DNA from 3 places in the Inquilinus sp. CA228 genome. Region 1 is predicted to be linked to each of the others. Evidence: riboswitches for the same ligand, from Rfam matches in the RefSeq annotation. Region 1 holds a riboswitch; each other region holds the start of a gene.

What was found. Region 1 has a riboswitch for S-adenosylmethionine ahead of metZ (O-succinylhomoserine sulfhydrylase). Riboswitches for the same ligand answer to the same signal wherever they lie in the genome.
Region 2: another riboswitch for S-adenosylmethionine. It lies ahead of metA (homoserine O-acetyltransferase MetA); the one in region 1 lies ahead of metZ (O-succinylhomoserine sulfhydrylase).
Region 3: another riboswitch for S-adenosylmethionine. It lies ahead of ACTOWL_RS13100 (hypothetical protein); the one in region 1 lies ahead of metZ (O-succinylhomoserine sulfhydrylase).

The regions. Positions count from the first base shown of each region.
Region 1 covers NZ_JBQJIK010000020.1:10,651-22,457, forward strand. Annotated here, with positions in the region: gene ACTOWL_RS11885 (M2 family metallopeptidase) at 1-1,702, opposite strand, end outside; gene ACTOWL_RS11890 (serine hydrolase domain-containing protein) at 1,815-2,831, opposite strand; gene ACTOWL_RS11895 (anhydro-N-acetylmuramic acid kinase) at 2,905-4,020, opposite strand; gene ACTOWL_RS11900 (serine hydrolase) at 4,083-5,612, opposite strand; gene ACTOWL_RS11905 (ABC transporter substrate-binding protein) at 5,861-7,363, shown strand; gene ACTOWL_RS11910 (ABC transporter permease) at 7,371-8,321, shown strand; gene ACTOWL_RS11915 (ABC transporter permease) at 8,318-9,202, shown strand; gene ACTOWL_RS11920 (GNAT family N-acetyltransferase) at 9,199-9,681, shown strand; gene ACTOWL_RS11925 (SET domain-containing protein-lysine N-methyltransferase) at 9,781-10,194, shown strand; SAM riboswitch at 10,333-10,409, shown strand; gene metZ (O-succinylhomoserine sulfhydrylase) at 10,452-11,660, shown strand; gene ACTOWL_RS11935 (SH3 domain-containing protein) at 11,776-11,807, shown strand, end outside.
Region 2 covers NZ_JBQJIK010000024.1:795-7,686, reverse strand. Annotated here, with positions in the region: gene ACTOWL_RS13805 (C40 family peptidase) at 1-698, opposite strand, end outside; gene ACTOWL_RS13800 (MarR family winged helix-turn-helix transcriptional regulator) at 695-1,108, opposite strand; gene ACTOWL_RS13795 (leucyl aminopeptidase family protein) at 1,092-2,477, opposite strand; gene ACTOWL_RS13790 (glutathione S-transferase family protein) at 2,569-3,204, shown strand; gene metA (homoserine O-acetyltransferase MetA) at 3,201-4,121, opposite strand; SAM-I-IV-variant riboswitch at 4,168-4,273, opposite strand; gene ACTOWL_RS13780 (TAXI family TRAP transporter solute-binding subunit) at 4,347-5,405, opposite strand; gene ACTOWL_RS13775 (MFS transporter) at 5,417-6,712, opposite strand; partial or broken gene ACTOWL_RS13770 (cell wall hydrolase) at 6,872-6,892, opposite strand, start outside.
Region 3 covers NZ_JBQJIK010000022.1:42,877-54,683, reverse strand. Annotated here, with positions in the region: gene ACTOWL_RS13110 (OmpA family protein) at 1-649, opposite strand, end outside; gene phaC (class I poly(R)-hydroxyalkanoic acid synthase) at 1,037-2,767, shown strand; gene ACTOWL_RS13100 (hypothetical protein) at 2,787-3,062, opposite strand; SAM-I-IV-variant riboswitch at 3,107-3,216, opposite strand; gene coaA (type I pantothenate kinase) at 3,318-4,283, shown strand; gene ACTOWL_RS13090 (phosphotransferase family protein) at 4,286-5,041, shown strand; gene ACTOWL_RS13085 (cold-shock protein) at 5,256-5,465, shown strand; gene ACTOWL_RS13080 (hypothetical protein) at 5,568-5,750, shown strand; gene ACTOWL_RS13075 (hypothetical protein) at 5,776-6,006, shown strand; gene ACTOWL_RS13070 (transporter substrate-binding domain-containing protein) at 6,076-6,849, opposite strand; gene ACTOWL_RS13065 (DUF6065 family protein) at 6,948-7,676, shown strand; gene ACTOWL_RS13060 (tetratricopeptide repeat protein) at 7,837-9,207, opposite strand; gene ACTOWL_RS13055 (hypothetical protein) at 9,232-9,408, opposite strand; gene ACTOWL_RS13050 (lysophospholipid acyltransferase family protein) at 9,759-10,655, shown strand; gene ACTOWL_RS13045 (gamma carbonic anhydrase family protein) at 10,652-11,203, opposite strand; gene argC (N-acetyl-gamma-glutamyl-phosphate reductase) at 11,208-11,807, opposite strand, start outside.

The DNA of each region.
Region 1 (11,807 bases):
GCTCGCCGGTGAAGGCCTCCAGCTCGTCCGGCCAGGGCTTGGACTGGCCCATCTCCAGCATCGCGTTGAAGCGCTGGCCGACCTGCTTGTCGCCATAGACCGAGCAGCGGTGCAGCGGCCCGGTCCAGCCGGCCTGCTTGCACGCCGCGCGCTGGAACTGGAACTGGTAGATATGGGCCAGGAAGTACCTTGTGTACGGCGTGTTGCCGGGGATGTGGTACTTGGCGCCGGGGTCGAAGGCGTCGGCCGGGCGCGGTCCCGGCGGCACCAGCCCCTGGTACTTCAGCCGCAGCGCCCACCAGGCGTCGTTGTACCGCTCCGGCGCCGCCTTTCCGGCGAACACCTCCCAGCGCCAGCGGTCGACCAGCAGGCCGAAGGGCAGGAAGGCGATCTTGTCGAGCGCCATCTTCAGCAGGAAGGGGATGTCGCCCTCCGCCCCCGGTACCTTGTCCAGCAGGCCGATCTGGTTCAGGTAGGTCGGAGTCAGCGCCGACAGCCCGACGAAGTCGCCGATCGCCTCGTGGAATCCGTCATTGGCCCCGTTCTTGAACAGGTAGGGCTGGTCCTTGTAGGCGCGCTGATAGTAGTTGTGCCCGAGCTCGTGGTGGACGGTGTAGAAATCCTCGCCGTTCACCTTGGTGCACATCTTGATGCGGACGTCGTCGCGGTCGTCCAGGTCCCAAGCCGAGGCGTGGCAGACGACGTCGCGCCCCTCCGGCCGCACGATCTGCGACCGCTGCCAGAAGGTGTCCGGCAGCGGCGCCAGGCCGAGCGAGGTGTAGAAGGCCTCGCCGGTCTTCACCATCTTCGTCGCGTCGTAGCCGGCGTCGACCAGCAGCTTGTCCAGGCTGTAGCCCGCGGTCTCGTCCTGCGGCGCCACCAGGTCGTAGATGTTGCCCCAGGACTGCGCCCACATGTTGCCCAGAAGGTCGGCGCGGATCGGCCCGGTCTTCGGCTGGACCGAATCGCCGTACTTCGCGTTCAGCCGGCCGCGGACATAGCAGTGCAGGTTCTCGTAGAACGGCTCGACCTGGCCCCACAGCCGGTCGGTCTCGGCCGCGAAATCATCGGCCGGCATGTCGTAGCCGGAGCGCCACAGCGCGCCGGTGTCGGCATAGCCCAGCGCCGTCGACCCTTCATTCGCCAGCGCCACCAGCCTGGCATAGTCCGGCTTCATCACCGGCGAGATCGTATGCCAGCCCTCCCACACCGCCTTGGTCTCGGCCGGGTCGCGCGAGGCGGCCAGGATGTCCTCGGCGTCGCTCAGCGTCAGGGTCTTGCCCTGCAGCTGGAACTCGCCGGTGGAGTAGGTGGAGTCCAGCTTGGTGCTCAGCGTCGCCAGCTCGCGCGCCGCACCCGGCCGGTCCGGCGCCGGCAGCACCAGGTTGCGCTTCAGGATGTCGAGCTTGCGCCGGGTCACCGGATCGAGCGTGACGCCGTCGAAGCGCGACGCCTGCTGGGCATAGGCGCTGGTCTTCTCGGTCCATTCGCCATTGGCCTTGGCCTCCAGCCACTGGGTGTCGTCGGTGATGAAGGTGGCGCGGACCCAGGACGCCTTGTTGAGGTATTCGCTGGTGGCGGCCAGGTCGGCCTCGGCCTTGTCGACGAAGGCGCGGGCTTCGTCAGGGGTCTGGGCCGGGGCGGCGATGCCCCACAGCAGGGCGGCCGCGGCGGTGCCGGCGGCCAGCAGGCGGGATCTCATCGGGACGGTCCCCCTATGCATTGAATTTTATGAGAAATCTCCGGCGTTCTCCCCATCGCCGGACCGATTGCCCCCAGGAAAGGCGGCCAGGACTCCCCTGTCAATCGCCGCGTCACCGGAACGGCCAGGCCGCCGACACGGTATTGGAGACAGAGCGGCGCAGCGTCTGGATGCCGGTCTCGACATGGCGCGACGGATGCACCCGGTTGGTCAGCAGGGTCCAGGCGTGGCCGCGCTCCAGGTCGAGCCACAGCGCCGTGCCGGTGAAGCCGGTGTGGCCGATCGTGTCGGGCGAGCACAGCGACCCGCCGAACCAGCCCTCGTGCCGCACCTGCCAGCCCAGCCCGTGCGGCTGGTCCTCGACGCGCAGCACTTCGCCGATGGTGGCCGGCCGCAGCACCTCGCCGGTCAGGAAGGACCCGGCGAAGTCCAGCACCGCGGCGGCGCTGCCGAACAGCCCGGCGTGCCCGGCCAGGCCGCCCAGCGCATAGGCGTTCTCATCATGCACCTCGCCGCGCATCACCCGGCCGCGCCAAGTGCAGCGCTCGGTGGCCACGGCGCGAGCCGGGCCGGGGCTGACGGCGAAGTCGCCTGGGGGCAGCAGGTCCCGCAAGGGCTTGTCCCGCAGCCGTTCGACCAGGATGCCCAGCAGCACGTAGTTGACGTCGGAATAGGTCTCGGGGCCCGCCGCCCAGTCCTTCTGCAGCACCAGCGCCTTCAGCGTCTCCGGGTCGCTGCCCCAGGTGTACAGCGGCTCCACCGCCGGCAGGCCGGAGCGGTGCGACAGCAGCTGCCGCACCGTGACCTGCCGCACCCAGTGCTCGGGCTGGTACTGGCGCAGGTCCGGCAGGTGCAGCGCCAGCGGGTCGGACAGGTCGATCCGCCCCTGCTCGACCAGCCGCAGCACCTCGGTGGTGGTCAGGATCACCTTGGTCAGGCTGGCCAGGTCGAACAGCGCATCCTCGGCCAGGGCCACGCGCTCCGGCACCAACGCGGCGTGGCCGCCGAAGCGGATCGCGCGGTCGCCGTCGCGGGTCACCAGCCCCAGCACGGCGCCGGGGATGCGGCCGGCATCGATCGCTTCATCGACCAGAGCGAAGGCGGCATCGGCCGCGGCGGCGAGGGTCATTCGACGGAGTCCAGGCAGAGGTCGTTCAACACTCTATTGTCATGCCCGGCGATGACAGAAAAGAGCCGGTCCATCACGCCGCGCGGGACAGGGGGCGGTGCAGCACGCCGCCGGTCATCGGCCGGGGCACGCCGGTGGTGGTCGGCAGGCTCAGCGGCAGCCCGTCCAGCGAGCGCACGGCGAGGAAGCCGAAGGCCTGGGCCTCCAGCGCGTCGCCGTCCCAGCCCACCGCCTCGACCGGATCGACCGGCACGCCCAGCGCCCGCCGCAGCCCATCCATCAGGGTCCCGTTGTGCCGGCCGCCGCCGGTCACCAGCCAGCGCCCGGGCGCCGCGGCGAAGTGCCGGCGCGACGCGGCGACCGAGGCGACGGTGAAGGCGGCCAGGGTGGCGGCGCCGTCGGCCAGCTTCAGCCCGTCCACCGCCGCCAGCGGGAAGTCGTTGCGGTCGAGCGATTTCGGCGGCGGCGCGTCGAAATAGGGGTTGGCCAGCAGCGCCGCCAGCCGGTCCTGCGCCACCGTGCCGGACGCGGCGATGCGGCCGTCCTCGTCGTAGCGGGCGCCGGTGTGGCGCTGCACCCAATCGTCGATCATGGCGCTGGCCGGGCCGGTGTCGAAGGCGGTGATGGCGCCGTCCTTCGTCCCATTGGCCTCGATCACCGTGACATTGCCGACGCCGCCGAGATTCAGCACCGCCAGCGGCCGCGGCAGGTCCTTGGCCAAAGCGGCGTGGTACAGCGGAGCGAAGGGCGCGCCCTGGCCGCCGGCGGCGACATCGGCGGAGCGGAAATCGTTGACGCAGGGGATGCCCAGCGCCGCGGCCAGCCGGGCGCCGTCGCCGAGCTGCCGGGTGAAGCGCCGCTCCGGCCGGTGCAGGATGGTCTGGCCGTGCATGCCGACCACGTCGACCGCTTGCGGCGCCAGCCCGGCCTCGTCCAGCAGGCGGCGCACGGCGGCGGCGTTCAGGTCGGTGACCGCGGTGGACAGCTCGTCCAGCGCCTCGTGCTCGGCCCGCGCCGGGTCGCGCGCCACCGCCAGCAGGGCGTTGCGCACCGCGTCGGTGTAGGGCGTGGTCGAGGCGCCGCCGCGGGCGAAGACGGTCTCGCCGTCGGTCTCGATCACCGCGACGTCGACCCCGTCCATCGAGGTGCCGCTCATCAGGCCGATCGCGGTGCGCCGTGCTCCGGGCATGCCGTCCCTCCTCGCTCGATTCGTCCGCGACGATAGCGCCGAAGCGGGCCGGATGAGACCTCCTATTCGCGCCGGAACGTGAAGGCCTGGTTCTCGATGGTCAGGCGGAGCAAGGGTTTGGTTCCGTCCATGTCGATCTGGAACTGGACGAAGCCGGCCGGGCTGGGGTCGCTGTTCTCGACGATGGCGGCGAACCGGCCCACCGGCTTCTGCCGGATCGTGAAGACGCTGCCGTCCCACGGCTCGAGCTGCAGCACGGCGCCGCCATCCTGCAGCTCCAGCACCGCGCCGTCGCCGTCCTGGCGCAGCACGGCCTTGCCGAAGCTCGGCTCGACATAATTTCCGGCCAGCGGCGCCAGCGGCAGGGCGGGCTGCGGGTTCTCCGGTTTCATGAACAGCTTGGCCGACGCGGCGAACCGGGTCTTCGCCACGTCGAGCGCGGCTGCGACATGGTCGACTCGCGGATTGTCCAGCAGCCGGTCCAGCACCCAGGCGCCCACGGCATCGGGGAACCCGACATTCGCCTCATTGGTCAGGATCACGACGCCGACATCCTTCTCCGGCGCGAAGCCGACATAGGCGCCGAAGCTGGGGGTTCCGCCATTGTGCCAGATGATGCGGCCGTTCGGGGTCGAGAGGCCGACCCAGCCCATCGCGTAGAAGGCCTTGTCGTTGATCCCCACCCGCGCAATGCGGGTGACCGCCATGCTCTCCGGCGAGACGATCTTCTGCCCGTCGAAGCTGCCGTCGCGCAGCTGCAGGCGCAGCCAGCGCGCCATGTCCTCGATGGTCGAGTTCATCTCGCCGGCGGCGCCGAAGGCATAGGGGAACAGCGGCGTGAACGGCACCTCGACCGTGCCGTCGGGGGCCCAGCGATGGCCCTGGGCATGGTCCGGCGCGGCCTCGATCGCCTCGGCGGTCGTCGATGTCTCGGCCATGCCGAGCGGCTCCAGCAGGTCCTGGCGCAGCACCGCGCTCCAGTCCGCCGCATTCTCGCCGCGCGCCACGATGCGGCCGGCCAGCAGATGCGTGATGTTGGTGTAGGCGAAGGTGGAGCGGAAGCTCGACGCCGGCTCGACATTGCGCAGCGACCGGATCAGCGACGCTTCGTCCTGCCCCAGGATCCCGAGCCAGTCATTGGCGTAGGGCGGCAGGCCCGAGCGCTGCGCCATCAGGTCGAAGACCCGGAATTCGCGCGTCACCCAGGCGTCCTTCAGCTGGAACTCCGGGTCGAGGTCGACGATGCGGTCGTCCCAGTGCAGCTTGCCGCGATCCACGGCGATCGCCAGGGTGGCGGCAAGGAAGGCCTTGGTGGTCGATCCGATCTGGAACACGGTGCGGGTCCCGACCGTCCCGCCTTTCGCCTTGCTGCGCACGCCGAAGCCGCGGGCGTAGACCAGGCTGTCGCCGCTGACGATGCCGATGGCGAGGCCCGGCGTGTCGAACGCCTTCATCCCGGCCGCCACATAGGCCTCGAGCTCGGGCTCCAGAGCGTGGATCCGTGCGTCCATCGGCGTCCCGGAAGCGGGATCTGCAGCCTGCGCCGCCGGTCCGGCGACGGCCAGCGCGAAGATGGCGAGCGTCGCGGCCACGATACCCCGCTGAAGCCTCTCGGCTGGTGTTGCGCAAGCGACCGATGGCGCGGTGCCGCTCCGAGTCCGCCGACTGATCATGAATCCCCCTCAAAATCGCGCATCGAAATTTCTGATATGAAGAACTCTAGTATCACAAAGAAGACTTCGATGACCAAAGCGGAACGAAGCACCAGCATACGTCGATCGATTGACCTCGCCCGGCGAACGCGCCTTACTGGCGCCAAATCAACAGGGGGAGGCTGGAGATGGGACGGATGATTCGGGTGTCGCTGGCGGCAGCGGCGGCAGTCCTCGTTGGGCCGATGGCCTGGGCGCAGACGCTGGAGGTCGCGACCGACCAGTCGCCGGTCGGGCTGGACCCGCATGTCGCCACCTCCTTCGCCACGGTGCTGGTCAACGGCTCGGTCTATGAAGGCCTGACCTCGGTCGACAAGGACCTGAAGGTGGTGCCGGAGCTGGCCGAATCCTGGACCATCTCGCCCGACGGGCTGACCTATGTCTTCACCCTGCGATCGGGCGCCAAGTTCCATGACGGGTCGCCGGTGACGCCGGCCGACATCGCCGCCAGCTTCGCCCGGGTGCGCGACCCCAAGACCGGCTCGCCCTATGCCAGCCGCATCGACATGGTGAAGGAGGTGACGCCGACCGGCGACCGGCAGGTGACGGTGACGCTGACAACGCCCTCCGCCCCCTTCCTCGCCAACCTGCCGCAGATCTCGATCGTGCCGGCCGCGGCGGCGACCGGCGGCATCGACCTGCAGCGCAAGACCGACGGCACCGGCCCGTTCACGCTGAAGGAATGGGTGCCCGACACCTACCTGCTGCTGGCGAAGACCGACGGCTATTGGCAGCAGGGCCTGCCGAAGCTCGACGCGGTCAAGATCAACATCGTGCCCGAGGCCTCGACCCGGCAGGTCGGCCTGTCCGGCGGCACCTACCAGCTGCTGCCGAATGTCGACCCGGCCACGGCGGCGACGCTGCAGGGCACGCCCGGCGTCACCCTGCTGGAGACGACCGACCTGTCCTACACCCTGGTCGGCATGAACGTCTCCAAGCCGCCCTTCGACAACCCGAAGGTGCGCGAGGCGCTGAACACCGCGATCGACCGGTCGCAGATCGTCGAGGCCGCCTATTTCGGCAAGGGCCAGCCGGGCGGGCCGCTGTCGCCCGGCCTGAAGGACTGGGCGCTGCCGGTCTCGGACTTTCCCTGCTACGCCGCCGATCCGGAGAAGGCGAAGGCGCTGCTGGCCGAGGCCGGCGTGGCCCTGCCGCTGAAGGCGGAGCTGAAGGTGCTGGGCTCGAACCAGCTGGTGGTCGATGTGTCCCAGGTGGTGCAGGCCCAGCTCAACGCCGCCGGCTTCGAGGTGGCGCTGAACGTGCAGGAGCAGGGCACCTTCATCCAGGACTGGCGCAACTCCAACTTCCAGCTCTTCGCCTCGATCAACGGCGGCAATGTCGACCCCGACGGCTACCTGTACCGGACCTTCCGCACCGGCGGGTCGACCAATGTGTTCAAATATTCGGACGCCGAGGTCGACAAGCTGCTGGACGAAGGGCGGGTGACGCTGGACCCGGCCAAGCGCAAGGCGATCTACGCCGACCTGCAGAAGCGCCTGGCCTGCGACGGCCCGATCGCCCATCTCGCCTTCGGCCAGCTGTTCACCGCGGTGCGCGATGGCGTGACCGGCTACGAGATCGTCGGCAACCGCTCCACCCGCTCGCTGCGGCAGACGGCGCTGCAAAAGTGATGGCGCGATGGCCCGTTTCCTGACCGGGCGGTTGCTCGACCTGCTGGTGGTGCTGTTCGGGGTCTCGGTCGTCGCTTTCCTGATGATCCGGCTGATCCCGGGCGACGCGGTGCAGATCATGCTCGGCGCCAACAGCGAGGTGACGCCCGACCGGATCGAGGCGCTGCGCCAGCGCCTCGGCCTCGACCAGCCGCTGGTGACCCAGTACCTGGCCTGGCTCGGCGGCCTGCTGACCGGCGATCTCGGCACCAGCCTGTGGACCGGCCGGCCGGTGCTGGAGGAGATCGCGGCCCGGATCGGCGTCACCATCGAGGTCACGCTGCTGGCGCTGATCGTCTCGGTGGCGCTGGCGGTGCCGGCCGGCTGCCTGATGGCCTATTTCCGCAACTCCGCCCGCGACTATCTGGTGCGGGTGATCACCATCGCCGGCGTCACCGTACCCTCCTTCTGGCTCGGGGCGCTGCTGATCTACCTGTTCCACGGCGTGTTCCCGTCCTTCCCGGCGATCGGCTTCGTGCCGCTGGCCGACGACCCGGTCGGCAACCTGCAGCGCATGCTGCTGCCGACCGTCGCGCTGGCCGTGCCGGTGCTGGCGTCGCTGTCGCGCATCGTCCGCTCGGCCATGCTCGACGCGCTGGGGCAGGACTACATCCGCACCGCCCGGGCCAAGGGCGTCAGCGAGCGGGCGGTGGTGTTCGACCACGCCTTCCGCAACGCCATGATCCCCTTCGTCACCGCGCTCGGCATCTCCGCCGGCTACCTGTTCGGCGGCGCCATCGTGGTCGAGCAGGTCTTCGCCCTGCCGGGCCTGGGCCGGCTGATGCTGGGCGCGATCGCGGAGCGCAACTACCCGCTGATCCAGGCGGCGATCCTGCTGGTCACCGCCGGATTCGTGGTCGTGAACTTCGTCACCGACATGCTCTACGCCGCCCTCGACCCGCGGATCGGCCTGCGATGACGGCGCCCCCGTCCAACATATTGGGGCCCGAGACCCTGGCGCCGCCGTCGCGCCGCCGCATCGCCGCGCCGCGGCACCCGCTGGTCTGGATCGGCGGGGCGCTGGTGCTGCTGCAGGTCGGGGCGGCGCTGCTGGCGCCCTGGATCGCGCCGGACGACCCGCTGGCCCAGCATGTGATCCGGCGCATGAAGGCGCCCGGCGCCGCGGCCTGGCTCGGCACCGACCAGTTCGGCCGGGACGTGCTGTCGCGCATCCTCTACGGCTACCGCGCCTCGCTCGCCGCCTCGGCCAGCGCGGTGCTGCTGGCGCTGCTGGTCGGCGGCACCCTGGGCGTGGCCGCGGCGCTGCGCGGCGGCTGGCTCGACCGCGCCGGCATGCGGCTGATGGACATCCTGTTCGCCTTCCCGATCATCCTGCTGGCGATCGGCATCGTCGCCGTGCTGGGGCCGGGGGCGACCACCACGGCGCTGGCCATCGGCATCGTCTACATCCCGGTCTTCGCCCGGCTGCTGCGCGGCCCGGCCCTGGTGGTGGCCAGCAGCCAGTACGTGCTCGGCGCCCGCGCCATCGGGGCGGGGGAGGGGCGGGTGCTGTGGCGCCATGTGCTGCCCAACCTCGCCAGCGTCATCCTGGTGCAGGCCAGCCTGGCCCTCTCCACCGCGATCCTGGTCGAGGCCTCACTGTCCTTCCTCGGCCTCGGCACCCAGCCGCCGGTGCCCTCGCTCGGCCGCATGCTGGCCGAGGCGCGAAGCTACCTGCTGCTGTCGCCCTGGGATTCGATCTTCTCCGGCCTTGCCATCCTGTTGGCGTCTTTCGGCTTCAACCTGCTCGGCGACGGGTTGCGCGATGCGCTCGATCCCAGGCTGCGGGGCAGTGGATGATGGGTGACATTGGGACGATGGCGGCGGTGACGGTCCGGCCGCCGGCGCCGGCGGATGTATCGGCTGTGGCGGAGGTCGCCTGGCGCAGCACCCGTGCCGCCTTCGAGCACATCCTCCCGGCCGCGATCCTGGACCGCAAACGGCCGGAGGATTTCGCCAACCGCTTCGCCGCCCGGCTGCCCGATTTGCGCATCGTGGTCGACGATCAGGGCACGCCGCTCGGCTTCTCGCTGATGACCGGGTCGCATCTCGACATGCTGTTCGTCGACCCGGCGGCGCAGGGCCGGTCGGCCGGTACCGCGCTCCTGGCCGACGCCGTGGCGCGCGGCTGCCGGACGCTGGAGAGCTTCGCCCACAACCGGCTCGCCCGCCGCTTCTACGAGGCCCGCGGCTTCCGCCTCTGCCGCACCTATCGCCGGCTCTACGAGGGGATCGAGATGCCCTTCGTGCTCTACGCCCTGGCCGAGGATCGCGGCTGACCCGGCGGGTGGCCCGCGGCTGCCTCCAATGCTGATGGAATTTTGATCGCGGGCGCGGGCAGCCTCGTCGCCATGTCCGATCCATCGATAAGTTGCCGAATGAAGCCGGAAGACGAGGGGTATGACGTCCGCAGCGTTGCGGCGGCCGGCCGTGGCGTGTTCGCCACCCGGCGGTTCGTCCGGGACGAGGTGGTCTGCCGCAACCCGGTGCTGCTGCTGGACCAGGAGGACTGGCGGCGCTGCCAGGACACGATCCTCGACGACTACGTCTACCGCTGGCCGGAGGAGGGCCGGCCGCGGGCCGTCAGCCTCGGCGTCGGCAGCCTGTTCAACGCCAGCGACGCGCCGAATGTCGATGTCGAGATCGACGTCGCCGCCAAGATCCTGACCTTCCGGGCGATCCGGCCGATCGAGCCGGGCCAGGAGCTGGTGCTGGACTATGGCTGGGGCGCCGGCGCAGCGGACCGCATCCGGGGCGGCAAGAGCCGGACCCTGCACGCCGTCGGCGGCTGATCGGGGGATCAGGCCGGCGGCCCGAGGCGCCCCCCAGCCCCTGCTGCGGGGCTGGGGCGCCCTTGCCGCAGGCTGCTTGCCCCGAAACGCATTGCCCGATCGCCGTTTTGCCGATAAGTCTTGGGTCCGCTGCTCCCAAAGCGGCCCCGTGGTGATTTGAGCCGACCGGCTTGCGGCCACGTTAAACTCCGCTAAAAGGTCGGTTGCGCGCAGGTCCCGCACGCACCGCCTCCCGGTCGGATCGAGGAGTCGGTGAGATGGATCGTTACGAAGCCCCGAGCGAAGACGAATTCGGCCCCGAGACGGTGCTGATCCGCGGCGGCACGCGACGAACGCCCTATGGCGAGACCTCCGAGGCGATCTTCCTGACCTCGGGCTTCGTCTATGACAGCGCGGCGGCGGCCGAGGCGCGCTTCACCGGCGACCAGCCGGGCTTCGTCTATTCCCGCTACGGCAACCCGACGCTGGAGGTGCTGGAGACGCGCCTGGCCCTGCTGGAAGGGGCGGAGGGCTGTCACGTCACCGCCAGCGGCATGTCGGGGGTGTTCACCGCCCTGTTCTGCCATCTCCGCGGCGGCGACCATGTCGTGGCCAGCCGGGCGCTGTTCGGCTCCTGCTTCTTCATCCTCAACGTCATCCTGCCGCGCTACGGCATCATCACCACCTTCGTCGACGGCGGCGACCTCGCGGCCTGGGAGGCGGCGATGCGCCCGAACACCCGGGCGGTGTTCCTGGAGACGCCGGCCAACCCGACGCTGGACCTGGTCGACGTCGCCGCGGTGGCGAAGATCGCCCATGCCGCCGGCGCCAAGGTGTTCATCGACAATGTCTTCGCCACGCCGCTCGGCCAGAAGCCGCTCGAACTCGGCGCCGATGTGGTGATCTATTCCGCCACCAAGCATATCGACGGCCAGGGCCGGGTGCTGGGCGGTGCCGTGCTGGCGGACCGGAAGTTCCTGAACGACGACTTCCTGCCCTATTACCGGCACACCGGCCCGGCCCTGTCGCCGTTCAACGCCTGGGTGCTGGTGAAGGGGCTGGAGACGCTCGGCCTCAGGGTCGAGCGGCAGGTCGCCAGCGCCCACCGCCTGGCGCAGCTGGTCGAGGCGCATCCGGCCGCCAGCTCGGTGCGCTACCCCTGGCTGGAAAGCCATCCGCACCACGCGCTGGCGAAGCGGCAGATGAAGAATGGCGGCACGCTGGTCGCCTTCGACCTCGGCAGCAAGGCGGCGGCCTTCGCCTTCCTCGACGCGCTGCGGCTGGTCGACATCTCGAACAATCTCGGCGACACCAAGTCGCTCGCCACCCACCCGACCACCACCACCCACCGGGCGATGGAGGCGGCCGACCGCGCCGCCATGGGCATCACCGAGGGGCTGGTGCGGATCTCGATCGGGCTCGAGGGGATCGAGGATCTCGAGCGCGACCTGTCCCGCGCCCTCGACGCGGCGAAGCGCGTCGGCTGATGATACGGCCCCGGGGGGTGAGGCACGGCGCCGCGCCCCCTGATCCGGGCGACCGGATTCCGGCTCTGCCACGTTGGGACGGACGAAGGGGGATCTGATCCCTGGAGTTCGCATGATGAGATGGAAGCTTGCCCTCGCCGCCATGGC
Region 2 (6,892 bases), on a different contig from region 1:
TCGCCACGCCGCAAGCCGACGCTGTTATCGGTCCCCACCAGCGTCGCGGCGGTCTGCGCCTGGCGGTAGGTGTCGCGCTCGATGGCATGGCCGGCGGCGGCACAGGCGAGCTGGGCCAGGCCGGAGCAGTCGATGCCGAGGCTGGAGCGGCCGCCCCAGAGATAGGGCACGCCGAGAAAGCGCTGCGCCGTCGCCACCGCATCGGGCTCGACCGCGTCGAGCGGCCCCAGCGCCACCTCCGGCAGCCAGCCGCCGGGCTCTCCCGCCTCGCGGATCCGGGCGTAGCCCTTCTCGACCTCGACCACCTCGACCGGGCTGCGGAAGCTCAGCGCGCGGATCGGCGGGCGCTTGAAGTCCGGCGCCGGATAGAGGAAGGCGCGGAACGCCCGCACCCGGTGGGTCGGCACGGCGATCCGGTCGGACAGGCCCGCCGCCTCGACATAGCCGACATAGCCGTCCGCCGTGAGCTGGCCCCAGGCCCAGCCGTCCCTGACCTCATAGACCGTGATGGTCTCGCCATGCAGCATCTCGGTCGCCTGGCCGCGCGACGCGTCGGGTGCCGAGCGCATCGGCACGATGCCGCGGATGGCCTGGTGCAGCGTGCCGGCGGCGTAACGCTCCGCCGCATGGACGCCGCGCAGGCTTTCGGCCGCGAGGTCCGGCCGCCAGGGCACCAGGTTGCGGTCCGGGTCGGTCACGCCGCGGCCCCGATCATGCTGGCCGCCTGGCGCACGAGGTCGGCAAAGCCGTCGAGATAGGCCTGGCCGGCCTCGGTCCGCTCGATCAGCACGTTGCGCCGATCGGCCGCGTCGACCGTGCGGCGGGTCAGGCCGAGCTCGCCGAGCCGGTCGAGCGCGCGGGTCACCGCCGGCTTGGAGATGTGCAGGGTCGAGGACAGGCCGCGCACGGTGTGCGGCGCCGGGGTCAGGTAGATGGTGAGCAGGAGCGCGATCTGCCGCGACGACAGGTCCGGCGCCTCGCGCCGGACCGCAGCGGTCAGGGCATGGCGCCACAGCTCCAGCGCCTGAAGCGAGGTCAGGGCGACGGTCATGCCGCACTCGTCCTCGGCGACGGCGATACGGTCGATCGAATCAGCGCCGGCCTCCAAACCGCTCCTCCAGCAGGGCGTAGACGGCCCGCATCGTCATCGCCTCGCCGCCCTTCGGCCGGCCCGGACGGTCGGCGCCGTTCCAGGCATAGAGGTCGATATGCACCCAGGGCACGCCCGGGGCCACGAAACGCTCGAGGAACAGGGCCGCGGTGATGGCCCCGCCGAAGCGCGTGTCGGGTGCGTTGTTGATGTCGGCGATGCCGGATTTCAGCAGCCGGTTGTAGGGCTGCCACAGCGGCAGGCGCCACAGCGGGTCCTCCGCCCGGCGCGACGCCGCGGCCAGCGCATCGGCGGTGGCGTCGTCGTTCGAGAACATCGCCGGCACGTCGGTGCCCAGCGCGACCCGGGCGGCGCCGGTCAGGGTGGCGAAGTCGACGATGATCTCGGGCTTCTCCGACGACGCCTCCTCCAGCGCATCGCACAGCACCAGCCGCCCCTCGGCGTCGGTGTTGCCGATCTCGACCGTCAGCCCCTTGCGGCTGCGGTAGACGTCCATCGGCCGGAAGGCGTCGCCGGACACCGCGTTCTCGACCGCCGGCACCAGCACGCGCAGCCGCACCGGCAACTGCGCCATCATCACCATGCGGGCGACGCCGAGAGCATGGGCGGCGCCGCCCATGTCCTTCTTCATCAGCAGCATGCCGCCGGCATCCTTGAGGTCGAGGCCGCCCGAATCGAAGACGACGCCCTTGCCGACCAGGGTCACCTTCGGCGCCGACGGGTCGCCCCATTCGATGTCGATCAGCCGTGGCGCCCGGCTGGAAGCGCGGCCGACGGCGTGGATCATCGGATAGTTGCGGGTCAGCAGCTCGTCGCCGGTGATGACGCTGAAGCGGGCGCCGAACTCCTTGGCCAGCGCCTCGGCCGCCGCGGCCAGCTCGGCCGGGCCGAGGTCGTTGGCCGGGGTGTTGACCAGGTCGCGCACCAGCGTGGTGGCGCTGGCCGCGCGCTCGACCGCGGCGCGGTCGGCGGCCTGCGGCCAGACCAGCTTCGCCGAGACCCGGTCCGGCCCCTTGTAGCGGCCGTAATGGTAGCCGCCGAGCGCCCAGCCGAAGGCGGCAGCCGTGGCGGTCGCCGGCTCGACCGAATCATCCAGCGCGTAGCTGCCCGCGGGCAGTCCGGTCGGCAGCCCGGCGAAGGCCCAGGGGTCGGAGGCGGAGTCGATCCCGACCAGGATCGCGTCGACCCGGCCGCCTTCGCCCGGCAGCGCCAGGGTGCGGCCCGACTCCGCGGCGAAGCCGTTGGCCTCGGCCCAGGCCCGCCGGGCCGGCGTGGCGGCGGATCGCCAGCTGTCCAGCGCAGCCTTGCTGAGCGGGATCAGAGAGACGGTCTCTCCCTCGGCGGCATCGACCAGATTCGGCAGCACGGCGCAGGCCTTCTTGCGTTCGGGAACTCGGGGCGGCACACCATGCTCCAGCCCGTTTGCCTTGCCAACCCCTCAGCCGGACCGAACCGCCATGCGCCTCGTCATCGGCAACAAGCGCTACTCCTCCTGGTCGCTGCGGCCCTGGCTGGCCCTGGCGCATCACGGCCTCCCGTTCGAGGAAATCCTGATCCCGCTCTATCGCGACGGGTCGAAGGAAGCGATCCTGCGCCATTCGCCGAGCGGCAAGGTGCCGACCCTGATCGACGGCGGCACGACGGTCTGGGACAGCCTGGCGATCCTCGAATATCTGGCCGAGCGCTTTCCGGACCTCGCCCTGTGGCCGCGCGACGCGGCGCGCCGGGCGCTGGCGCGGTCGATCGCGGCGGAGATCCACAGCGGCTTCACCGCCCTGCGCAACGAGCTGCCGATGGACCTGGCACCGCCGACTCCCGGCCAGGCCCGCAGCGCTGCGGCCGAGGCCGACATCGCCCGCGTCACTGCGATCTGGCGGCAGTGCCGCGAGGCGGCCGGCGCCGAAGGCCCGTTCCTGTTCGGCGCCTTCGGCGCGGCCGACTGCATGTATGCCCCGGTCGTCATCCGCCTCGACCGCTACCGGGTGCCGCTCGACCCCGCCTGCCGGGCCTATGCCGACGCGGTCCTGGGCCTGCCGGCGATGCGGCGCTGGGTCGAGGCGGGGTTGGCCGAGCCCTGGGTGCTGACGTTCTAATCCCGGCCGATGTCGCCGACCTCGTACGGCGTGGTCTGGTAGATCTGGTTGATCCAGTTGCCGAACAGCAGATGGGCGTGGCTGCGCCACCGGTTCTGGGGCCGGCGATCGGGGTCGTTCCCCGGGAAGTAGTCGTGCGGCAGGGCGATCGCCTTGCCGGCGGCGACGTCGCGGAAATACTCGTCGCCGAGCGTGTCGGTGTCGTACTCGACATGGTTGAACATGTGCAGCGACCGGCGGCTGGCATCTTCCAGCAGGCACAACCCGGCCTCGTCCGACTCCATCAGCACCTTCATGCCGCTGCCGGCCGGGATGTCCTCGCGCCGGTTCTCGGTCCAGCGCGACACCGGGATGGTGAAATCGTCCGAGAAGCCGCGCAGATAGGGCGAGGCCGCCTCGATGATGCGGTGGCGGTACACGCCGAACTTCTTCTGGGGCAACGCGTATTTGGGGACGCCGTGGAAATGATGCACGGCCGCCTGGGCGCCCCAGCAGATGTTGAAGCAGCCATGGACGTTGGTCTGCGTCCAGTCGAAGACGCGGCGCAGCTCGTCCCAGTAGGTCACCTGCTCGAACGCCATCGTCTCGACCGGCGCGCCGGTGACGATGAAGCCGTCGAACTTCTCGGTCCGGATGTCCTCCCAGTCGCGGTAGAAGGACAGGATGTGGTCGCTGGGCGTGTTGCGCGGGACGTGGTTGGTCATCTTGACCAGCGTCAGCTCGACCTGCAGCGGCGAGGCGCCGAGCAGCCGGGCGAACTGGGTCTCGGTCTTGACCTTGTTCGGCATCAGGTTCAGCAGGCCGATCCGCATCGGCCGGATGTCCTGCCGCACCGCCTGCGCCTCGAGCATCACCATGACCCCTTCCGCTTCGAGGACGGACCGGGCGGGCAGGTCGTTCGGAATCTTGATCGGCATTTCGCTTCGGTTCTGTTCCGCGTGTCGTGGGCAGGACCGATTGTGGATGGACCCGTTTGGTTGTCGGTTCGACCACATCCCCCCTCGCGGGGGCGCCACCTTGCTCGGGAAGCAGGTTGGCGTCGGGCAATGCCCAACTCCTGATGTGCCGCCAGTTCTACGGGGTCCGCCGCGATATTTCAACTGGATGAATGCGGGATATCGTCCGGCCCGCCGGGCTTCGGCTCAGGGCGTCGCCCGGGTCGGCAGGCTGAGCATCGCATGCTCGGCATAGTAGCGGGCGGCGCCGGGATGCAGCGGCACGCCGAGGCCGCGCGTGGCGCCTTCGAGCGCGACCTCCTTGCCGCGCGCATGGCCGGCCGCCAGCAGGTCCAGGGTCGATTTCTGCCACAGGGCGCGGGTGATCTCGTAGACCGTGGCCTCCTCGATCCGCTCCGCCACCAGCCAGATCGCCCCGACCGACAGGGCCGGGACCTCCGCGGCGACGCCGTCATAGAGGCCGGCGGGGATCGGCTCCAGGGCGAAGAACGGCACCTTGGCGATCAGCGCCTCGGTCTCGGGCCCCGTGATCGGCAGCAGCCGGATCGGCCGCCGCCGCGCCAGGTCGGCGATCACCCCGAGCGGCGGCCCGCCGGTCATCACCATGGCGTCGAGGCCGCCTTCGGCCAGCAGGTCGGCCGAGGGCTCCGGCCGTTCATAGACCTCGGTCACATCCGTCTGCTTGAGGCCGTAGGCGGCCAGGATCAGACGGATGTCGTAGATCGTGCCGGAGCCTTCGGCGCCGACCGAGACGCGCTTGCCCTTGAGGTCGGCCACCGACTGGATCGGGCTATCCGCCGGCACCACGACATGGACGAATTCGGAGAACAGATGGGCGATGGCGCGCAGGCTGGTCACCGGCGGCTGGCCGGCGAAGGGCCCCTCGCCGGCATAGGCGGCGAAGGCGACGTCGGCCTGGGACAGGCCGGAATCGAACTCGCCGTCGCGGATCCGCCGGATGTTGTCGATCGAGCCGGCGCTGGCCTGGGCCACCGCGATCAGGCCGGCGACGCCGCAGCTGCCGCCGGCGCTGCCGCAGGGCGGCAGGCCCGGCGGGCCGGAGATGGCGCCGGCGATGATGCCGCCGATCGGGAAATAGGTGCCGCCGGTGGTGCCGGTGCCGATGCGGAAGAACAGCGGGTCCTGCGTCTGCGCCCACGCCGGCCGCACCCCGCCGAGCCCCGCCGCGGCCATCCCGGCGGCGGGAAGCACCGAGGTCAGCAGGCGGCGGCGGGTGAGCGGCATGGCGGTTCCCTTCAGGCGGCGTCGCGCATGGTCGGCGGCGTCTCGTCCGGCCCGCGCGGATCGAGTTCGGCGGCCACCGGCGTGGTGGTCGGCGCCACCGAGACGAAGCTGCCCTGCTCCTCGTTCGGCTTCGCCGCGCGCCGGGTCATGCGGTAGACGGTGAACAGTGCCAGCAGCGCCGCGACCGAGCCGGTCCAGACGAACAGTCCGTCCGGGCCCAGCAGCTGCATCACCTGCGACGCCACGATCGGCCCGAACACCGCGCCGCTGCCGTAGCACAGCAGCAGGCCGGCGGCGGCCGGCACCAGCTGCTCCGGCGTCATGAAGTCGTTGGCGTGGCTGAGGCTCAGCGGATAGATGGTGTAGGACAGCCCGCCGAAGGCCGCGAGCAGCACCAGCAGCAGCGTTATCGAGGTGCCGCCGAACAGTGCCAGCGCGGCGCTGATCAGGGCCAGCGCGATGGCGATGCCGAGGAACACCTGGCGCCGGTCGAAGCGGTCGGACAGCCGGCCGACCGGGTATTGCAGCAGGAAGCCGGCGAAGATCGCCGTCATCATGAAGCTGGCGATCCAGTTCGGCGCCGGGTCGATGGTGCGGGCATAGACCGGTCCCATGCCGGAGAAGGCGGCGCTGATCAGCCCGACCGAGAAGCAGCCGGCGACGCCGAGCGGCGAGATCGCGATCAGGGTGCGCAGGCCGAAGCGCTTGACCTTGATCACCGGCGGCGTCTCGACCGGGGTCAGCGACAGCGGCACCAGCGACAGCGACACCAGCATCGCCACCACCGAGAACAGGGCGAAGCCGGCCGGATCCATCACCGTCAGCCAGGGCTGCGACAGGCCGAAGGCGGTGTAGTTCACCGCCATGTAGGAGGACATCACCCGGCCGCGCACGGCGTTCACGGCGCGGGCGTTCAGCCAGCTTTCGATGATGGTGAACAGCACCGCCATGCTGATGCCGGTGACCAGGCGCAGCGCCGCCCAGACGATCGGGTCGACCCAGAGGGCGTGGAACAGCGCCGCGGCGGAGGCGATGGCGGCGAAGGCGGCGAAGGTGCGGATATGGCCGACCAGCAGCACGATCCGCGGGCAGATCAGCGTGCCGAGGGCGAAACCGCCGGAATAGAAGGCCAGCACCAGCCCGATGGTGCCGACATCGAAGCCGTCGAGATCCATCCGCACCGCGATCAGCGTGCCGAACAGCCCGTTGCCCATGATCATGATCGCGGCGCTGAACAGCAGCGGCGCCACGGCCAGGAGGACCGAACCGAGCGAAGGTGTCGCAGAAGCGGGGGTGGTGGCAGCCATCACGTCCGTTCTAGGTCGGCCGAAAGGCCGGGGCCAGGGAAGATTCGTGACGATTTCAGGGCAAGCCGCCCGATGGTCCCGGCCCGCAGATAAGGTGGGTCGGACAGCCGGGCGGACCAGCCCCTCGCCGCCCCGGACGGTCGGCGGGACGGCTCCGGGTCAGCCGCCGCGCTTCGGCCG
Region 3 (11,807 bases), on a different contig from region 1:
GGGCGCCCGAGGCGGCGCGGTCGGCCTCGAGCTGGCTGCGCACCGCGGCCTGCTGCTCCGGCGTCGGCAGGTCGGTCGGCTTCTCCGGCACCGTGCTGAGAGTGGGGTAGGCCTGCTCCGAGGCCGGGCGCGGCATCGAGTCCATCGCCGGCGGGGCCGCGGTGTTGCGCCGCTGGCCGAAGGTCAACGGCGCCACCGTGCCGGTCGGCTGCTGCTGCTGTGCCTGCTGGGCCGCCGCCTGCTGCTGCGCGGCCTGCTGCTGGCGCTGGAAGGCGGCCTGACGCTGCGCCTCGATCTGCGCCCGGCGCTGCTGCTGCGTCCCGGCCTGCTGCTGCGCCTGCTGCGCCCGGGCCTGCTGCATCGCCGCGCGGTCGGCGTCGGTCTGCGCCATGGCCGGCAGCGAGTAGGTCTTGGTGTCGCCCGCCTGCGCCGTGCCCAGGGGGCCGCCGACGCTGGGCACCGGCGGCTGCTCGGCCACCCCGAGCGGCGAGACCTCGGCGGTCTCGGCCTTGGGCACGGAGGCCTGGACGTCGCCCGCATAGGGCGTGCCGTCGAAGATGCGGCCGCCGCAGCCTGCGAGGACGAGGCCCAGGGCGACGGTGAAAACGGCGCCACGGACCGGAAGGCCGTGGCGGGCGGAAGCGATCATGAGAGAGCCGGTGCGACGCATGGGCACGTGCCTAGCACACTTCGTTGAAAGGGTGGACTGGAAAGAGGATGGCCGTGCAAAGTGGCAGATAAGCGGCATTCGACGCCCGAATCCGCGCCTCGGGCGACGCCGCCGCAGCCAGGGAGATCCTTCCGCATGACCGAGCGCGCCCGCCCCGCCCCCAGCCGGACGAAGTCCGGCGAAGCGGAGCCTAAGACCCGGACGAAGTCCGGCGAAGCGGAGCCTAAGACCCGGACCAAACCCGGCGAAGTCAAGCCACAGGCTCGGACGAAGCCCGATGAGGCCGGGCCGGCGGTTCAGACCAAACCCGGCACGCCCGCCCCCGAGACCGCGCCGGCGGCGGACCCGGCCGAGCTGGGCCGCCGCATGATCGAGATCGGCGAGCGCAGCGCCCGGCTGGTCACCGCCTTCCTGGAGAAGCAGGGCCGGGCCGAGGCGCCGGAGCTGGACCCGTTCAACATCGGCTCGGCCTTCCTGGCCATGACCCAGCGGCTGATGGCCGACCCGACCCGGCTGGTGCAGGCCCAGATGTCGCTGTGGCAGGATTACGCCACGCTGTGGAACCGCACCGCCCAGCGCATGCTGGGCCAGGAGGCGGAGCCGGTGGTGGCGGCGGAGAAGGGCGACAAGCGCTTCAAGGACCCGGCCTGGAGCGAGGTCGCGGTGTTCGACTTCATCAAGCAGTCCTACCTGCTGACCGCGCGCTGGCTGCAGGGCTCGGTGCGGGAGGTCGAGGGGCTGGACGCCAAGAGCGCGAAGAAGGTCGATTTCTATACCAGGCAGTTCATCGACGCGATGTCGCCCTCGAACTTCGTCGCCACCAACCCGGAGGTGCTGCGCAGCACGGTGGAATCGCGCGGCGAGAACCTGGTCAAGGGCCTGGAGAACATGCTGGCCGACCTGGAGCGCGGCCAGGGCCAGCTCGCCATCACCATGACCGACCGCACCGCCTTCGAGATCGGCCGCAACATCGCCGTCACCCCCGGCAAGGTGGTGTTCGAGACCGAGCTGATGCAGCTGATCCAGTACGACCCGGCGACCGAGACGGTGGCGCGGCGGCCGCTGCTGATCATCCCGCCCTGGATCAACAAGTTCTACATCCTCGACCTGAAGCCGCAGAACAGCCTGATCCGCTGGGCGGTCGAGCAGGGCCACACCGTCTTCGTCGTCTCCTGGGTCAACCCGGACGGGCACCTGGCGGACAAGAGCTTCGGCGACTACATGCTGGAAGGGTCGCTGGCGGCGCTCGGCGCGATCGAGCAGGCGACCGGCGAGCGCGAGGTCAACGTCATCGGCTACTGCCTGGGGGGCACGCTGCTGGCCTGCACCCTGGCCTGGATGACGGCCAAGGGCGAGGCGGACCGGGTCAAGAGCGCCACCTACCTGACCACGCTGACCGACTTCACCGACCCGGGTGAGCTCGGCATCTTCGTCGACGAGGAGCAGCTGCGGACGATCGAGACGAAGATGGCCGGCAAGGGCTATCTCGACGGCTCGGCGATGGCGACGACCTTCAACCTGCTGCGCGCCAACGACCTGATCTGGTCCTTCGTCGTCAACAACTACCTGCTGGGCAAGGACCCCTTCCCCTTCGACCTGTTGTACTGGAACAGCGACGCGACCCGGATGCCGGCCGCGATGCACAGCTTCTACCTCCGCAACATGTACCAGGAGAACCGGCTGGCGCAGCCCGGCGGCATCGCCCTGGCCGGGGTGCCGATCGACCTGACCACGATCAAGACCCCGACCTTCATGCTGTCGACCCGCGACGACCACATCGCGCCCTGGGCCTCGACCTATGCCGGGACCCAGCTGTTCGGCGGCCCGGTGCGCTTCTGCCTCAGCGCCTCCGGCCACATCGCCGGCGTGGTCAACCCGCCGGCGGCGAAGAAGTACTGCCACTGGGTCAACACCCGGACGCCGAAGACCCCGGAGGCTTGGCTCCAGGCCGCCGAGCAGATCGAGGGCTCCTGGTGGCCGGAATGGCAGAAATGGATCGCCCGCCACGCCGGCGGCCAGATCCCGGCTCGCCGCCCCGGAGACGGCGGGCTGGCCCCGATCGAGGATGCCCCTGGCCGCTACGTGCGGGCGACGTAGGGCGGCCCGTCCTGACGGGTCACGCCGCCAGCTCGTCCACCGCCGCATAGGCCCGGCGCAGCTCGGCCAGGCGATCGCCCTCCAGCACCCGGTCGAGATGGATCTCCGGCCGGGACGCGGCGGCGAGGACGACGCGGTAGAGATGGGTCCACAGCCCGGCGCCGCGATGCACCACGGCGTACAGGATCTCACGCCGATGCGGGTCGCGCCGCCCCGGACAGGGGCGGTCATCGAGCCGCTCGACGGTGTCGCCGGGGCTGGCGAGCGGAATCTCGGCGGAACGGAATGCAGACATGAAAAACCCTCCATCGCGGTTGCGAGGAGGGCTGACGCGCGGCTTTCGACCCGTTTGGTTGCCGGTCCGGCCGCATCGCCCCTCTTGCGAGAGGCCACCACCTTGCCCGGGAGGCAGGTTGGCGTGGGCGTCAGCCCAACTCTGGATGCGAAGCCGTGTGTAGCGCGGGCCGCGGCGCGGCGCAAGAGGGATAGCAGACTTGCCTCGACGGCCCCGATCGTCGGACGCTGCCAGCCAGTCAACGGCGAGCCCGCGATGCCCGACCCCTCCCCCGCCCGGCCAATACCCGACCTGTTCGCGGCGCGGCCGCACGCCTATGACCGCTTCACCCGGGCCGAATGGGCGGCGCTGCGGGCGACGACGCCGATGGTCCTGTCCGAGGCCGAGCTGGCCGAGCTGCGCGGGCTGAACGAGCCGGTGTCGCCGGCCGATGTCGCCGACATCCTGCTGCCGCTGTCGCGCCTGCTGAACCTGCACGTCGCCGCGGCCCGCCGGCTGGACGGGGTGCAGGACGCCTTCCTCGGCCGGCCCGGCCCGCCGCCGCCCTACATCATCGGCATCGCCGGCAGCGTCGCCGTCGGCAAGAGCACCTTCGCCCGGCTGCTACGCCTGCTGCTGTCGCGCTGGCCCGACCATCCGCGGGTCGAGCTGGTGACCACCGACGGCTTCCTCTGGCCGAAGACCGTGCTGGAGGAGCGCGGGCTGATGCGCCGCAAGGGCTTTCCGGAAAGCTACGACCTGCGCCGCATGATCGGCTTCCTGGCCGCGGTGAAATCCGGCCGGCCGGAGGTCGAGGCGCCGGTCTACTCCCATCTCGCCTACGACATCCTGCCCGGCGCGAAGCAGGTGGTCCGCCGGCCGGACATCCTGGTCTTCGAAGGGCTGAACGTGCTGCAGGCCCCGGCCGGGGCCTCGGTCGTCACCTCCGACTTCTTCGACTTCTCGGTCTATGTCGACGCCGAGGAGGAGGACATCGCCCGCTGGTTCGTCGAGCGCCGCCTGCTGCTGCAGCGCACCGCGTTCCGGGACCCCTCCTCCTATTTCCATCACCAGCGCGACCTGCCGGAGGCCGAGGCCCGCCGCGCCGCCCACGAGATCTGGGACCAGATCAACGGGGTGAACCTGCGCGAGAACATCCTGCCGACCCGGCAGCGCGCCCGGCTGGTGCTGCACAAATCCGCCGATCATTCGGTCGACGCCGTCGCCCTGCGCCGGATGTAGCCATGGAGCTGCCACTTCTCGGACCGCTGATCGGATCGGGCAAGGAGGCCGAGGTCTTCGACGCCGGCGACCGGGTGGTCAAGCTGTACCGGGCGACCGCGGCCGCGCCGAAGCGGGCGGCGTTCCGCGAGGCCTCGGTCCTGGCGCTGGTCGAATCGCTCGGCCTGCCCGTGCCGTCGGTCCACGCCGTCGGCCAGATCGATGGTCGCTGGGGGATCGCCATGAGCCGGGCCGAGGGGCCATCGCTCGCCGACGCCATCCAGCGCCGGTCCGCCGAGGGGCCGGCCGGCCTGGAGCGGATGGCCCGGCTGCAGATCGCCATCCACAGCCGACCGGGGACGCATCTCGGCAGCCTGAAGGCGAGGCTGGCGGCGAATATCGCCGGGATGCCGGACGAGGCGATGCGGCGCCGGCTGCTGCACGGACTGGACGCGCTGCCGGAGGGCGACCGCCTCTGCCACGGCGACTTCCACCCCTGGAACATCCTGGGAGCCCCGGGCCGGGAGGTGGTGGTCGACTGGCTGGATGCCTGCACCGGCGACCCGGCGGCCGATGTCTGCCGCTCCTATGTGCTGATCCGTCCGGTGGCGCCAGACCTGGCCATGGCCTATGTTGAGACCTACGCTGCGGCTGCGGGCGAAAGCCGGGACCGGATTCTCGCCTGGCTGCCCTTCGTCGCCGCCGCCCGCCTGGCCGAGGGCGTGCCGGACGAGGACGAGGCGCTGCTGGCGATGGCCGGGTCCGGATCGCTGCCGTGAGCCGGCTTCGAGGGGCCGCAAGTGGCTGTGTCCGGGCCGATTCTGCAGTCGAACTTGCCAATTCGCCCGCCGTCCCCCATGTTTAGGGGGTCATTCTGGTTCGGACGGCCGGCCTGCTATGCCCTCGCGGCCGCGGATCCCTCGCCTTTCCCCTTCCCGTTTGATGCGTCGCGCAGTCCCGCGTGGCGCCAACCCCTCAACTGGAGGAAAAGCGATGCCGATCGGCACCGTGAAGTGGTTCAACAGCACCAAAGGCTTCGGTTTCATTCAGCCGGAGAGCGGCGGCCCGGACGTCTTCGTCCATATCTCGGCCGTCGAGCGCGCCGGCCTGCGTGGTCTCAACGAAGGCCAGCAGATCTCCTACGAAGAGCAGCGCGACCCGAAGCGCGGCAAGACCTCGGCGGAGAATCTGAAGGCCGTCTGAGCCTTCGATTGCGGAGCGGAACAGGAGCGCCCGCGCCGTCGGGCGCTCCTTTTCTTGTGACAGACCGGCGATGCGGAAGCGTCGCGCCAGAGGGAGGCCGTCATGCCGTTCAAGCCGAACTACAACCAGCAGCGCAGCGAGCGTAACCGCGCCAAGGAACAGAAGAAGCAGGAGAAACTGCAGAAGCGCGAGGAAGAGAGCGCGCGCCGCAAGGCGACCCAGGACGGCGACGCCCCCCAGGATGGCGATGCGCCGCCGCCGGATGACGCGACCGAGCCGTCCTGACCCGAACCGTCACCGGAGTGCCGCCATGGCCCGGAGCAAGAAACAATCCAATGACAGCACCTTCGTGCTGTTCAACGTCGTCTACCAGGACGGCACGCTGAGCTCGAATCGCAAGGTGCCGCGCGCCGAGGCCGACGGGCTGGACGGCGAGGCCCCCGTGCGCGCCTTCATCGAAGCCCAGGACCGCAAGATCGCCGAGATGTCCGGCAATCCCCGCGGCCCGATCAAGACCATGACCCGGCTGCGCGGCCAGTAATCGTCCGCCAGTAATCGTCCAGCCATGACCGCGCGGCGGCCCGGTCCGGCCGCCGCATCCTGTTCGGCCTCACCCGATCCAGGCGGCGCTGATCTTGCCATAGACGCCATCATGCAGGCGCAGGTTCAGCCACTGGTCGACGAAGGCCTTGAACACCTCGTCGCCCCGCGGCAGCAGATAGGCCTTCTCGGAGAAGGTGAAAGGCTGGTCCGGATGCACCGCGCACAGGCCGGGGCGCAGCTTCTGCTGCAGCCGGGTCTCGGTGGCGTCGGTGATCATCAGGTCGGCGCGGCCGGCCAGGATCTCGTCGAAGATCTTCGTGTTGTCCGGGTAAACCTCGATCTTCGCCGTCTTCATCGTCTCGCGGGCGAAGCTCTCATTGGTCCCGCCGGGGTTGACCACCAGGGTGACGCCCGGCTGGTCGATCTGCTCCACCGTCTGGAACTTGTCGACATTCTCGCAGCGGGTGATCGGCGTCTTGCCGTCGACCAGGTAGGGAATGCTGAAGAAGGCCTGCTTCTGCCGCGGCAGGGTGACGCTGATGCCGCCCATGGCGATGTCGCAGGCGCCGGCGGTGAAATCCGCCATCAGCGTCTTCCAGCTGGTCCTGACGAACTCCGCCTTCACCCCAAGCGCGGCCGCCAGGTCGCGGGCCATGTCGATGTCGATGCCCTCGAACTCGCCCTTGGCCGGGTGGAGATAGGTGAAGGGCTTGTAGTCGCCGGTGGTGCAGATCTTCAGCACCCCGGCCTTGGCCACGGCGTCGAGCCGGTCATCGGAGTCCGCCGCGGTCGCGGCGGCAGGCAGGACGAGCAGCAGAGCGGCGGCGGCGAGCAGGCGCATGTTTCCTCCCGGTTTCGAGTCGGTGAGGATCTTAGTCGGACAAATAGGACCTCACCAACAGGGTCGTCCGCGCGGCGGGGCGCCGCTAGGATCGCCGCATGAAGCTGATCGCCTACACCATCGGCGGGAGCCATCCGGAGATCCGGCCGGCTCCGGCCACCCGCGACTGGATGTCGGCGACGCCGGAGGGCTTCGCCTATCGCTGCCTGCCGCTGAACATCGCCAACGCCCATGGCTGGGAGATCCTGTGCCCGGGCGCGATCCGGGCCTGGTGGGACGGCGGCACGGCGCCGGAGTCGGTGCGGGTCGAGGCCGAGGGTGACGCTCCGCATCCGGCGGTCGGCCATTTCGGCAGCGGCATCCTGACCTTCCACGTGCCGCTGCTGCTGCGCACCGAGCCGGGCTGCAATCTCTGGGTCTCCGGCCCGACCAACGCACCGAAGGACGGCATCGCGCCGCTGACCGGCGTGGTCGAGACCGACTGGTCGCCCTACGGCTTCACCATGAACTGGCGCTTCACCCGGCCGAACCACCTGGTCGAGTTCGCGGCCGGCGAGCCCTTCTGCCTGTTCTTCCCGCTGGCGCGGGACGCGGTCGAGGCGGTGGAGCCGGAGATCCGGCCGCTGTCCGACGACCCGGCGCTGGAGGCGCGCTACTGGGCCTTCCACCAGGGCCGCGCCGATTTCCTGGCCGACCTGCCGGTGTCCGGCACCGACGCCAATGAGGCGAAGTGGCAGAAGGGCTACTACCGCGGCCTCGCCCCCGACGGCATCCCCGCCCCGCAGCACCAGACCAAGCTGCGGCTGAAGCCGTTCGCTGAGAAGTGACCCTCAGGGCAGTTCGCGTTGCCTCTCGCGCCTGGCGAGGCCTTTTCAGAATGTCCCCAGGTCGTCTTGGAGGCTCGTGACGATACCGGTCGAAAGCAAAATGAGTCCCCCCTCCTCTCGCGGGGACTAGAAAGGAGCGAGAGAGGCCCGCATCACGTCCTCAGCGGGCGGCTCTTGCTTCCGCCGCCACCGCCCCCGCCTCATCCCCGGCCAGCCGCAAGGCCCGGGCGGTCAGGCGCCAGTTGAAGGGGCTGCCGGGCTTGGCCTCGGTGCGCTCCGCCGCCAGCGCCCGGGCGAGGCCCGCCTGTCCACTCCGCAGCGCCGCCTCCACCAGGGTGAGGTTCAGCACGTCGCGCTGGGCGTGGCTGCCGCCGAAGCGGTGCGCCACCGCCCGCACCGGGGCCAACAGCTCGACCACCGCGGCATAGTCGCCGGCACCGAAGGCGCGCAGCGCCCGGCACACCGGCAGCCCGACCTCGGCCGTCATCGCCGCATTGGTGCCGCCCGAAGCCACGCTCCGGGCCTGGGCGGCCAGCAGCCGGTCGGCATCGGCGTCGCGGCCGGTGGCGACGAAGGCCATCATCGCGTGCATGTCGTTGAAGGCGTAGTAGCCGTCCTCGGCCATCGGCGCCCAGGTCTCGGCCAGCTCGGCCCAGCGGCCGCCGCCATCCACGCCGCGCAGATGCAGCCGCCACAGCAGCGCCGTGGCGTCCAGCGTCTCCAGTGCCACCGGCGACGGCTGCGGCCGGATCGCCTCGTCGTACAGCCGTAGCACCGTCGCGGTCTCGCCGAGGTCGAGATGGTACAGCGCCAGGTGCCACCAGTTGTGGAAGGCGAACATGTTGTCCGGCGCCCAGTCGCCGGTGCGGCCGGTCAGCCAGTCGACGCCCTCCGGCAGCCGGCCCTGCATCTCCATAACATGGGCCACGGCATGGATCGCCCAGGGGTCGCGCGGCTGCAGCGCCACGGCGCGGCGGCCGGTCGCCTCGGCGGCGCGGTAGTCGCCGGTCTCCTCCAGCCCGAAGGCGTGCATGCCGAGGACGTAGCCGTAGCCGGGCACCGATTCGTCCCAGCCCGGCATCGCCCGGGCGATGCGGTCGCGCAGCAGTTGCGTGTGGCCGAGATAGAAATCGCCGAGATGGGCGGCCTGCAGCGCCAGCCCGTCGCGCGGCCAAGCCTCCGCCACCCTGCCCCAGGCCTCGACCGCGCCGGAAAAATCACCGTCCAACCAGGCCCGCAGCGCCGCGATGTGGCCGCGCTCGCGCTCATTCGCGCCGGCCGCCAGCGCCTCCGCCGCCGCGACGCTCTGGCGCAGCGGCGCCTCGGCCGCCTTCTCGGTCGCCAGCGCCATCAGCGTGCCGCGCAGGCAGTGCCCCATGACGAAGCCCGGATCTTCGGCCAGCGCCGCCTCGATCTCCGCCAGCGGGTCGCGGAAATAGCTGTGCAGCCGGTCGGCCGCCGCCTCGTAGCGGTCGAGCGCGGCGCGGCTGGCGGTCGAGACCGGAACGCCGCGACTGTCGATGAGCCCCATGGCCGGAACCTCCTGCTGATCCGGTCAGGATAGCGCAGTGCCAAAAAGAACGAAGCCCCCGTCCGGCTGGCGGGGGCTTCGGTGCTTGTCCTTGCGGCTGTAGAGCTTGCCGGACGGGACGATCTTGTGGCCGAGCCGGCGGGCGATCAGCGCATGCGGATCGCGCCGCTTCGGCCCGGCCTTGGGCGCGGGCGTCTTCATCTGCCACTCCTTTCGGGCTGGGCCGCCGTCATATGGCGCTTTGCCGCTCCGGCGCAAGGCCGCCATGCACGGGGAAAGCCGACGTCGCAGAAATATCCGGAAATGCGAAACAACTGGCAACGGACAGGCGTTCATGCCAGGAGTAGGCTCCCAACGAACGCCGCCGCGGACCGCTCGACGACAGGCCCCAGCAACCGAGGCATCTCATCACGCGTACCATCGATTCTCCGGAATCGGCCCGACCAAGCTGGTCGGCGCGGATCCGGCGCATCCGGAAGCACTATCGGCGCCACGGCCGCCGCCACCTCACCACGGTCACGCAGGCGCTGCCCCTCTATGCCCTGTACGGGGTGATGCGGGCGCTGCCGCTCGGCCTCGCCTCCGCCCTCGGCGGCTGGGTCGGCCGCATGCTCGGCCCCCGCATGGGTGCCTCGCGCCGGGCCGACGCCAATCTGCGCCTGGTGATGCCGGAGCTGTCGGCCGCCGAGCGCGGGCGCGTGATCCGCGGCATGTGGGACAATCTCGGCCGGGTGATCGCCGAGTTCCCCCATCTCGGCCAGCTGCGCCGCAGCGAGGCCCGGCGGCCCCGGCGCATCCAGGTCGAGGGCATCGAGCATTTCCTGGCCGCCCGCGACGGCGGCCGCGGCGTGGTCATGGCGATCGGCCATTTCGGCAATTGGGAAGTCGGGGCCGCGGTCGCCGCCAATCACGGCGTGCCGTTCACCGCCATCGCCCGGCCGCCGAAGAACCCGCTGGTCGGCCGGCTGCTGCACCGCATCCGCAGCTCGGTCGGCACCATCATGCTGGAGAAGCGGATGGAGGGGTCGGACGCCAAACGCGCCCTGTCGGTGCTGCGCGCCGGCGGCGTGCTCGGGATGATGGTCGACCAGCGCTACAATGGCGGGCTGAAGGTGCCGTTCATGGGCCATGACGCCATGACCTCGCCCGGCGCCGTGGCCATGGCCTACCATCTCGACTGCGCCGTGATCCCGGTCCGGATCGAGCGGCTGGCGGGCGCCCGCTACCGCGCGGTGTTCGAGCCGCCGTTGGCGATGCCGCGCAGCGGCGACCGCAAGGCCGATATCGAGGCGGCGACCATCGCGCTGAACGAGGTGGTCGAGGGCTGGGTCCGCGCCCGCCCGGAGCAGTGGCTGTGGCTGCACAAGCGCTGGATGATGCCCCGCCCGCGCAAGCTGCGGCAGCGGGTGCTGGCCTACAAGGCCAGCCTGGCCGCCCTCGACGACTAGAGCGCCGATCCGGCGTCGAGCAGAACGTTGGCGCGGTATTCGACGCCGAGGGCGACGTAGTTTTCGGCCACCTTGCGGTGATGGTCGAGTTCGTCGGCGGTCAGCTCCCGCATCAGCCGCGCCGGGCTGCCGGACCAGAGCTGGCCCGCCGGCACCCGCTTGCCGGGGGTGACCAGCGCCCCGGCCGCGACCATGGCGCCGCTTTCGACCACCACCTTGTCCATGACCAGGGCCTTCATGCCGACGAAGCTGCGGTCCGCCAGCGTGCAGGCGTGGATCAGCGCCATGTGGCCGACGGTGACGTCGTTGCCGATATGGGCCGGACCGTCCGCCGACGCGACATGGATGACGGTGCCGTCCTGGATGTTGGTGCGGGAACCGATGCGGATCGGGTTGAGGTCGCCGCGGATGACGCAGCCGAACCAGATGCTGCTCCCCGGCCCGATCTCGACGTCGCCGATCACCACCGCGCCGGGCGCGATGAAGGCATCGGCCGCGATCCGCGGCTGCTTGCCGCGGTAGGGCAGGATGATCGCGCCGGAGGACATGAGGCTACTCCGCCGCTTGCGATTGTGCCGGCAGCAGCCCGGCGGTCGGGTCCAGCCCCAGCGCCAGGTTGAGGTTCTGCACCGCAGCACCCGACGCGCCCTTGCCGAGATTGTCGAGCTGGGCGACCAGCAGCGCCTGCGGCTCCTTGGCGTTGGCGAAGACGAACAGGCGCAGCTGGTTGGTGCCGTTCAGCGCCTCGGGCTCCAGCTCCGCCAGAGCCTCGCTGTCGGCCAGCGGCGCGACGGAGACGAAGGCCTGGCCCTGGTAGTGCTCCGCCAGCGCCGCGTGCAGGTCGGCGGCCGAGGGCCGCTTCGGCAGCGCCCACAGCTGCAGCGGCAGCGACACCAGCATGCCCTGGGCGAAGTGCCCGACCGAGGGCACGAAGATCGGCGCATGGGCCAGGCCGGACCAGCGCTGCAGCTCCGGCACGTGCTTGTGCGCCAGCTTCAGCCCGTACAGGTAGAAGGGCGGGCCCTTCTTCTCGACCTCGTAGCGGGCGATCAGGCTCTTGCCGCCGCCGGTGTAGCCGCTGACCGCGTTGACCGTGGCAGGATGGTCCGCCGGCACCAGGCCGCGGTCGATCAGCGGCCGCAGCAGGGCGAT